DNA from 4 places in the Streptomyces sp. NPDC046887 genome. Region 2 is predicted to be linked to each of the others. Evidence: riboswitches for the same ligand, from Rfam matches in the RefSeq annotation. Region 2 holds a riboswitch; each other region holds the start of a gene.
What was found. Region 2 has a riboswitch for cyclic di-AMP ahead of ABZ945_RS17165 (LysM peptidoglycan-binding domain-containing protein). Riboswitches for the same ligand answer to the same signal wherever they lie in the genome.

Region 1 (2,173 bases), on a different contig from region 2:
CCAGGAGGAGTAGGTGTCGGCGGTGTCGACGAAGTTCCCGCCGGCCGCCGTATAGGCGTCCAGCACGGCGAAGGACTGCGCCCGGTCGGCGGTCCAGCCGAAGACGTTGCCGCCCAGGGCGAGCGGGAAGACGAGCAGGTCGGACGTGCCCAGCTTGCGGAGAGAGGTCATGGAGGGCAGAACACGCCCCCGCCGGAGCCCTATTCCGCCCCGGAGCGGTATTCCGCCCCCGGAGCGCTATTCCGCCCTGGAGCGGGGGCGGGCGGGGGCCGGGTGGCCGCTCCGTCAGACCGTGAGGCCCTTGCCGCGCAGCCAGGAGAGCGGGTCGATGCCCTGGCCGCCCGGGGTGTGGACCTCCAGGTGCAGATGCGGCCCGGTGACATTGCCGGTGGCGCCGACCCGGCCGATGGTCTCCCCGGCGCCGACCTGCTGCCCGGCGGCGACCGTCATCGAAGACAGATGGCAGTACCAGACCTCGGTGCCGTCCGCCAGCTCCAGCACGATGCGGTAGCCGTAGGAGCCCGACCAGCCGGCCGACTTGACCGTGGCGCCGTGGACCGCCTTGGCCGGCGTGCCGGTCGGCGCGGCCAGGTCGAGACCGGTGTGGTAGCCGGAGGACCACATCGAGCCGGCCTGCCCGAAGGTGGAGGTGATGGTGTACGAGGAGGTGGGCAGCGACCAGTCGCCCGCCGCCTCGGCCGGCTTCTCCGCCGGAGCCGGCTTCTCCGGCTCCGCCTCGACCTCGGCCTCTGCGGCCGCCTTGGCCCTGGCCTCGGCCTTCGCCTTCTCCTCGGCGGCCTTCTTCGCCGCCGCTTCCTTCTTCGCCTTCTCGGCCTCGGCGGCCTTGTCCGCCGCACCGCGCTGCTTCTCGGCCTCGGTGGCGGCCTGTTCGGCGGCCTTCCGCTCGGCGGCGGCCCGCGCTTCGGCGTCGGCGGACGCCTGGGCCTGCTCGGCCTGCTGGAGGATCCGGGCCCGCAGCGCCTCACCGGCGTCGGCGGCGCCGCCACGGTCGGCGGTGCCGGCCAGGGCCGCCGTCCCCGGGGCCGCGACCGCACCGCCCGCTTCCTCGCCCGACTCCTCGTCACCGGATATCAGCGAGCCGATACCGGGCAGGGACGCGGCGTCCGGGAGCTTGTCGGCGACGGCGTCCGGCAGGGAGATGGAGACCGGCGGCTTGCTCTGCGCGGTGGCCATACCGCCCGCGCCGACCGCCGCGATGACGCCCACACCGAGGACGGTGGAGCTACGGGCCAGGCCGCCGCGCTGCTTGGCCACCCGGTGCCGACCGCGCACGGGGCGGACGGTCTCCTCGGTCGGGTTCCACTCCTCGAACGAGCCATCCGAACCGAGTGCGGAGCCGTCCGGGCCGAACGAGCCATCCGAGCCGAACACGGAGCCATCCGGGCCGAACGAGCCATCCGGGCCGAAGGCGGCCTCCGGGCCGATCGGGTCGTTTGCCGGGGCGGCGCCCGGGAAGCCTGAGGAGGAGAACGGACCGGCCGGAGCGGCCGTGATGCCAAGGGAGCCACCCGGACCGTAAGAAGTCTCGGGGGCAGGCCTGTTGGACGCCACGGAGGCGCACTCCTTTCCTTCCTTCGCGCCTACCGGGTTAGCTGACGGGTTCGGAGCAGGAAGGTCTCCTACGGGCCAAGCGGCCCGATTCACCCCAAAGTGGTGGTTCCCCGGTTTCCGAGCGGAATTCGGCGCGCGCACGGCGCCGTCTTGCCGACGGCTGGGACGACCGCGCTGCGTTATCGAACGTTAATAGACCCGGGGCTCGGATTCCAAGCCGCTCCATGCGATCGTTCGGCCTCCGAAGGAGGGACGGACCTGGGCAGATGCGCTGATACGGGGTCGAGTTGACCACCCCTCAGAAGCCTCACCGGCGCATGTATCCACCACCGGCCCCCGGGTACCCGCCGCGCCCTCTCCGTATCCCTGTCACGGGAGAAACGGACGGGGCCATGGTGATCACCCTCCGTATACCCGACCCCCTCCGGGAAGCTCAGGGCACCACCGGCATGGTGCGGCGCCGGGGCGGCTGCCCCACCGCGGGGCGCGCGACCGCCAGCAGCGCCAGGTCGTCCCTCGCGCCGCCCGCCGTGTGCAGCCGTACGTCGTCCGTGAGCGCGTCGAGGATGGCGTCCGGCCCCGGGAAGATCCGCCCCCGCAG
Region 2 (2,173 bases):
GGCTGACCTGCGAGGTGTCCGACGGCAGCAGCACCTCCCCGCATCTGCGGCGGGCCTCCGACACGGACGAGGGCGGGCGCGGGCTGTATCTGGTGTCGCAGTTCGCCCAGCGCTGGGGCACCCGCTACACCGCGCAGGGGAAGGTCATGTGGACCGAGCAGTCCCCGGCGGACGGTGACCGGCAGCCGGTGGACGCCCTGCTGGACGACCTGGCCTGGTAGCCGCGGGCCGTCCGGGACAGGCGCACCGATCTGTCCCTTTTGACAGCTGGCGCACCTTTGGGGCTTTAGATCCCTATGGGTCAAGTTAGGGAAACATAGACTGACTTATCCCACCGAGGGCGGACCCGTGATGTCCATCACCGCCCGGAAATGACATGCGCATTTCCGAAATTGATCCAATGCTTATACGGCAGCGCATTTGACGGGCCGCCAGAAAAGGCGGGGAGATCCAATTCCCGGAATTCGCCGACTACCGGCCGTGCGGCGGTAGATCGGCGCTTGTTCTGCCCCGATTCCCTCGCCTACGGTCACGCTCATTCCGGGTGGAACGCCGAATCCTGCCGCCGTCCGGACACGCACCCACTCACCCACACGCACGGCAGGAGCGGGGGACCCAGGTAAGCGCCGGACCGCACAGCCGCGGAACGGCTTGGGGTGAAGTCGCGGAATTCCGCGGCCGGGCAACTCCAGCCCGAACCCGACAGCTCACCTCGTAGGCGCCGGAGAGGAAAGCACCATGCCCGCAATGGGTAAGCACCGCCGTGTCCGCAACAGCGCCCTGGCCCGCCGCGTTCTCGCGGTCGGCACCGGTGGCGCCGCGCTCGCCCTGCCGGTGATCGGCGCGGCCACCGCCCACGCCGCTCCCGCCGCCGCCCCGGCCGCGGCCGTCGTCCAGGCGAAGACCGCCGCCCCCGCCGCCGCCAAGGCCGCCCCCGCCACGTACTCCGTGGTCCTCGGCGACACCCTGTCCACGATCGCCCGCTCCCATGAGGTGGCCGGCGGCTGGAAGAGCCTGTACGAGGCCAACCGCGCCGCCGTCGGCGCCGACCCCTCGCTGATCCGCCCGGGCCTGAAGCTCAGCGTCGCCCAGGCCGCCGCCGCGACGAAGCCGGAGGCCGTGCCGGCCGTCGCCAAGGCCGCCCCGGCCGCCGCGAAGCCCGCCGCCGCCAAGACGGCGTACGCCGACAACCTGGACGGCTGGATCCGCGAGGCCCTGGACGTCATGGCGCAGAACGGCATCCCCGGCAGCTACGAGGGCATCCACCGCAACATCATGCGCGAGTCCTCCGGCAACCCGCTGGCCATCAACAACTGGGACGTCAACGCCGTCAACGGCACCCCGTCCAAGGGCCTGCTCCAGGTGATCGACCCGACCTTCCAGGCGTACCACGTGGCCGGCACCTCGACCGACAGCTACGACCCGGTCGCCAACATCGTCGCCGCCTGCAACTACGCGGCCGACCGCTACGGCTCCATCGACAACGTCAACGGCCCCTACTAGGCCGATGGCAGGCGGCTCCCCGTGTCAGGCGGTACGGGGAGCCACCGCCGTGAACCTGCCGGAAGGCCGGCCGCCCCGCGCGGCCGGCCTTCCGGCATGAGCTGACGGGGGTCTCACTCCGGGCGCTCGGCCGTGACCAGCCAGGCGGTGGAGCGCAGTCGCAGCGGGCCGTCCCCCTTCTCGTACCGGCGCAGCGCCCCGGTCAGCCGCCGGCCCGCCTCCTCGCGCGCCTCGGGCCCCACCTGCGACAGCAGATGCCGCCCCGGCCCCATCCCCAGCATGAACGCGGCCACCTCCTCGGCGTCGGCGCCCCACTCCCCGTACGCCTCCACCCGGTGGACACCGGGGTTGGCGTAGCCGCCGGCGGCGAGCACCGACCGGATGGCGGCGGGATCGGCCAGGGAGAACATCCCCGGCTTGCCCGCGGCCCCGAAGCCGCCCATGGGCACGATGTCCTTCAGCGAGGTGAGGGCGGCCAGCCACTCGTTCGCCTCGGGCTCCGCCGGGCAGACGAAGGCCAGCCGCCCGCCGGGGCGCAGCGCCCGCCCGATGTTGCCGAAGCCGGCCGCCGGATCGGCGAAGAAGGTCAGCCCGAAGCGGCTGATCGCCCGGTCGAAGGAACCCGGCTCGAACGGGTACACCTGGGCGTCGCCGCGGAGGAACTCCGCGT
Region 3 (2,173 bases), on a different contig from region 2:
CCGGACGGGACGGCGGCACGGCCGGTGCTGCCGTTGTCGAGGCCGACCTCGACCTCGACCGTGGGGTTGCCTCGCGAGTCGAGGATTTCCCGGGCTACGACGACGTCGATGGACGGCACGAGCATCTCCTTCTGGGATGTGACGCAAGGGGTGACGCGTGGAGTGCAGGGCCGGTAGGGCCTTGCGGCAAGAGCCTAACCGCCCGGGGGTCCGCCGCCCGCCGACGCCCGCCCGCTGGGACGAAAAAGGGGTCATCCGATGGGATCACCGGGCAAACGGCCGCAGACCTACCAGCCGGTAGCCGTGTCCGGCCCCCCGGGGCCGGATATGGCGGACCCCGGCCCGGACGGATCCGGGCCGGGGTCGCCGTACGCCGCCGGTGTCCGCGAAAAGCACCGGCGGCGCGCCAGTGGCGGCCCCGAGGGGGCCGCGGGGCTCAGCTCAGGTGGAGCTGCTGGCCCGGGTAGATCAGGTCGGCGTCGTCGACGATGTCCTTGTTGAGGTCGAACAGCTTGCTCCAGCCGCCCTGGACCTTCTTCGCACCGGCGATGGTGGAGAGGGTGTCGCCCGTCTTCACCTTGTACTCGCCGTCGCCCTTCTCGACCTTCTTGCCGGTCGGGGTGGTGACCTTCTCGCCGGAGCCCGAGGCGGAGCCCGAGCCGGTGTCGGCCTTCGGGGCGGCCTGCGGCGCGGTGCGCTGCTGGCTGCGGGTGGTGGGCTGCTCGGCCTTGCGCTCCTGCTGCTGCGGCTGGGCCTGGGGCTGGGCCTGCTGCTGCGGGGCGGACTCCTCGCCGCCGCCGCTCTGCGCGGACGCGCCGGACAGGTCCACGCCGCAGCTCGGCCAGGCACCCTTGCCCTGGCTGGCGAGCACCTTCTCGGCGACCGCGATCTGCTGGGACTTCGAGGCCTGGTCGGCGGTGGGGGCGTAGCTGGTGCCGCCGTACGCGGCCCAGGTGGACGCCGAGAACTGCACACCGCCGTAGTAGCCGTTGCCGGTGTTGATGGACCAGTCGCCGCCGGACTCGCACTGGGCGACCTTGTCCCACTCGGCGGTGGTGGCGGCGGAGGCGGAGGTGGCGCCCAGCAGCGGGGCGGCCACGGCGGCACCGGTGATACCGGCGAACGCGGCGAAACGGACGGCCTTGGACGGGCGACGGTGCTTGGCCTTGCCGGAAAACAGCATGGGTCATCTCCTCACCGACGCCTGCGAGGTGAGCTGTCGGGTTCGGGCGAGTGAGTTGGCCCGGTCGCGCGGTGGCGACTTCACCCCAAGCCGGTCCGGTCGGTCGTACGGGACTCCTGACGAGTCCTCGCACGGCGGCCGTCCGCGGCACTTACCTTGGGTCCCCCGCTCCTGCCTTCGGCGCGTGAAGCGACGACTGTGCCCGACGGCCGGCGGCAGGATTCGGCGTTCCGGTCGGCGGGGCCCGCGGTGAGCGAGCGGTGACGACCGTAGACACAGACCTCGCCCGAGATCAAAAACGGACATCAAGGTCAATGCGCCCGTATCGCGGCGCCTGTGACGGGCGTTTGCGCTGGTAGCGGGCACAGTGGGCGTACCGGACGCACGAGGGGCGCCAGTTGGGCCAAAGAGACTCATGTCTCACTCGCGCCCCACCCGCCCAGAAATGGACAAACGGCCACGTAATCCCCTTGGGATCACCTGGCCGCAGGCCCGTTTCCGCCGCTGTCTGACTACTTCTGATCGTCCGTCAGCTGGAGGTCCTGACCGGGGAGGATGAGGTCGGGGTCGGTGCCGACGGTGTCCTTGTTGGCCTCGTAGAGGGCGGTCCAGCCGCCGTCCAGCTCCCGCTCCTGGGCGATGGCGGTGAGGTTGTCGCCGGGCTGGACGGTGTACGCGCCGGGGTCGGTGCCCACCGAGCCGCGCTCGGTCCCCTCGCCGCGCGAGGTGCGGGTCTCGCCCTCCCGCTCGCCCTCGGTGCCGTCGGCGGCGGTCTCCTCGTCGCCGGGCAGCCCCGGGCCGGTGGCGGCCGGCTGCTGGTCGCGTCCGGCCTCGTCGGCCGGGTCGGCGTCGGTGCTCGCGGACGGGTCGGCGGAGGGCTCGGTGGCCGGCTCCTCCTCGGGCGCGGGCTTGCCGCGGTGCTTCCCGGTGCCGGAGGCGGGCGCCTCGGTGTCCGCGGTGGTGGAGGCGGAGGCCCGGGCGTCGGCGGCG
Region 4 (2,173 bases), on a different contig from region 2:
TGGCGAGGAAGGCGGCGTCCTCCCCGGTGGCGTGTGCGAGGTGGCCGCTGCGGTAGAGCGTGCCCTGCCGCACCCGCCGGCCGTCCACCGTGGGCAGCCCGCCGACATCCCGGAAGTTGCGGACCCCGGTCAGCTCGGGCTCGGTGGACGGTGCCTGCGGCAGCTGCTGGGTCACGAAGGTCTCCTCCGCGTCTGCCGTCGGCGCCGGCCGCCGACGAGGTCGCGGCTCCGACGATACGGCACGGTCACGGCGTACCAGGAGGGGCCGTACGACCCCGGACCTGCGCGGACCCGCCGCGCGCGGGCTCGGCGCCCCGGGGAGCCCCCGGTCCGGATCGGCGACCCCTTTGTCCGTTTCGGCACCCATGCACGTAAGGCCCGTTGTGTCGGTGCGAAGTGCGTTCTCCGGTGCCCCAGGGGCTGACATGACCGTATCGACTCGCCCCTGACTGGGAGCATCTGTCCGAATTGCTTGTTTGGCTATGTTCCGGGCCAACCTGCCCTGGTCGTGGGGTAAATGGGCCGGAGCGCGTGAGCAGCGTCATAACCGTGACGGTCCGTGCCCGCCAAGGGCTCCCAATTGCCGTGCTGGGGACGGGAACTCATGATCCGTAATCCACACAGGGTGACCGCGATTCCGCTCCGTTCGCACCCCTAGGAATACCCACCGGAAAGCCGCGGCTTGTTCGCGCCGACTCCGCTCGCTTAAGTTCACGGCAATCCGGCCGGACCGCCGAATCCTGCCACCGGCCCGGAATTCACACTCACCCACGCGTGGCAGGAGCGGGGGACCCAGGTAGTACGCCGAACCCCGGGAGGGGCCCGGCTCGGGGTGAAGCCGTGTCAGTACACGGCCGGACATCTCCAGTCCGAACCCGACAGCTCACCTCGTAGGCGCCGGAGAGGATTCGCCATGCCCGGCAAGGGTAAGCACCGCCGTCCCAAGTCCAGCACCCTCACCCGCGGCTTCGTCGCCGCCGGCACCGGTGGCGCCGCCATCGCGCTGCCGCTGTTCGCCGCGAGCGGCGCCCACGCCGCCGAGCAGAGCGCCCCGGCCGCCGCCGCCCAGACCGCCGCCGTGCAGCAGGCCGCGCACAGCGCCGCGAAGGCCGCGCCCCGCAGCTACACCGTGGTCGCCGGCGACTACCTCGCCAAGATCGCCCACAACAAGAACGTCAAGGGCGGCTGGCAGAAGCTGTACGAGGACAACCGGAAGGTCGTCGGCGAGGACCCGGCGCTGATCATCCCGGGCATGAAGCTGACCCTCGGCGCCAAGTCCGGTGGAGCCGAGGCGGCTCCGGCCAAGCCGAAGGCCGACGCGGACCGCGCCTCCCGGAGCACCGCCCGCTCCGAGGCCCCCAAGCCCGAGGCCCCTGCCGCCGAGGCGCCCGCCTCCTCCGCCTCGACCAGCGGCTCGGGCTTCGTCGCCCCGGTCGACGGCGGCATCGGCACCCCGTACCACCAGTCCGGCTCCATGTGGTCCTCCGGCTACCACACCGGCGTCGACTTCGCCGCCTCCACCGGCACCCCGATCAAGGCGGTCGGCCCGGGCACCGTGGTCTCCGCCCAGTCGGGCGGCGCGTACGGCAACGAGATCGTCATCAAGCACGAGGACGGCAACTACTCGCAGTACGCCCACCTCTCCTCCCTCGGGGTGTCCGCCGGCCAGACCGTGAGCGCCGGCCAGCAGATCGGCCTGTCGGGCGCCACCGGCAACGTCACCGGCCCGCACCTGCACTTCGAGATCCGCACCAGCCCCAGCTACGGCTCGGACATCGACCCGCTGGCCTACCTCCGCAGCCACGGCGTCGGCATCTGATCCCTCTCGGCCTCTCCGCCGCCGCCTCCGCCCGGCACCCGCACACGGTGCCGGGCGGAGGCGCGTCCACTGCCTCCACCCCCCCCGCAATTCCGCCCCGTTTTTCCGCACCCCGCTTATTCCGCGCTTGGGGGAAAATTGACCGGTGGCAAACATCACGCCCCGTCAACCCCTCCTTACGGTCGCGTAGGTCACATCCCGCGTAGAAGGATGACCTGCCGTGGCAGACCATTCGACCTTCAGTGAACGTGACGTATGCGGGTCGTACGCGGCGATCGGTGACAGTTTCACCGAGGGCGTCGGGGACCCGGGGCCCGGTGGGGCCTTCGTCGGCTGGGCGGACCGCCTCGCGGT

Region 1: it holds a riboswitch for cyclic di-AMP, as region 2 does, so the genes downstream of both, ABZ945_RS19380 (M23 family metallopeptidase) here and ABZ945_RS17165 (LysM peptidoglycan-binding domain-containing protein) in region 2, are expected to answer to the same signal.
Region 3: it holds a riboswitch for cyclic di-AMP, as region 2 does, so the genes downstream of both, ABZ945_RS13655 (transglycosylase family protein) here and ABZ945_RS17165 (LysM peptidoglycan-binding domain-containing protein) in region 2, are expected to answer to the same signal.
Region 4: it holds a riboswitch for cyclic di-AMP, as region 2 does, so the genes downstream of both, ABZ945_RS06940 (LysM peptidoglycan-binding domain-containing M23 family metallopeptidase) here and ABZ945_RS17165 (LysM peptidoglycan-binding domain-containing protein) in region 2, are expected to answer to the same signal.

Annotation. Positions count from the first base shown of each region.
Region 1 is NZ_JBEYXH010000020.1:18,989-21,161, forward strand. Features, by position in the region: gene ABZ945_RS19375 (aldo/keto reductase) at 1-171, opposite strand, end outside; gene ABZ945_RS19380 (M23 family metallopeptidase) at 286-1,392, opposite strand; cyclic di-AMP (ydaO/yuaA leader) riboswitch at 1,585-1,716, opposite strand; gene ABZ945_RS19385 (PP2C family protein-serine/threonine phosphatase) at 2,006-2,173, opposite strand, start outside.
Region 2 is NZ_JBEYXH010000016.1:60,413-62,585, reverse strand. Features, by position in the region: gene ABZ945_RS17170 (SpoIIE family protein phosphatase) at 1-221, shown strand, start outside; cyclic di-AMP (ydaO/yuaA leader) riboswitch at 541-736, shown strand; gene ABZ945_RS17165 (LysM peptidoglycan-binding domain-containing protein) at 739-1,503, shown strand; gene ABZ945_RS17160 (class I SAM-dependent methyltransferase) at 1,617-2,173, opposite strand, start outside.
Region 3 is NZ_JBEYXH010000011.1:88,169-90,341, reverse strand. Features, by position in the region: gene eno (phosphopyruvate hydratase) at 1-119, opposite strand, end outside; gene ABZ945_RS13655 (transglycosylase family protein) at 437-1,183, opposite strand; cyclic di-AMP (ydaO/yuaA leader) riboswitch at 1,187-1,376, opposite strand; gene ABZ945_RS13650 (transglycosylase family protein) at 1,696-2,173, opposite strand, start outside.
Region 4 is NZ_JBEYXH010000004.1:213,133-215,305, reverse strand. Features, by position in the region: gene ABZ945_RS06945 (tyrosine-protein phosphatase) at 1-175, opposite strand, end outside; cyclic di-AMP (ydaO/yuaA leader) riboswitch at 756-910, shown strand; gene ABZ945_RS06940 (LysM peptidoglycan-binding domain-containing M23 family metallopeptidase) at 914-1,819, shown strand; gene ABZ945_RS06935 (SGNH/GDSL hydrolase family protein) at 2,040-2,173, shown strand, end outside.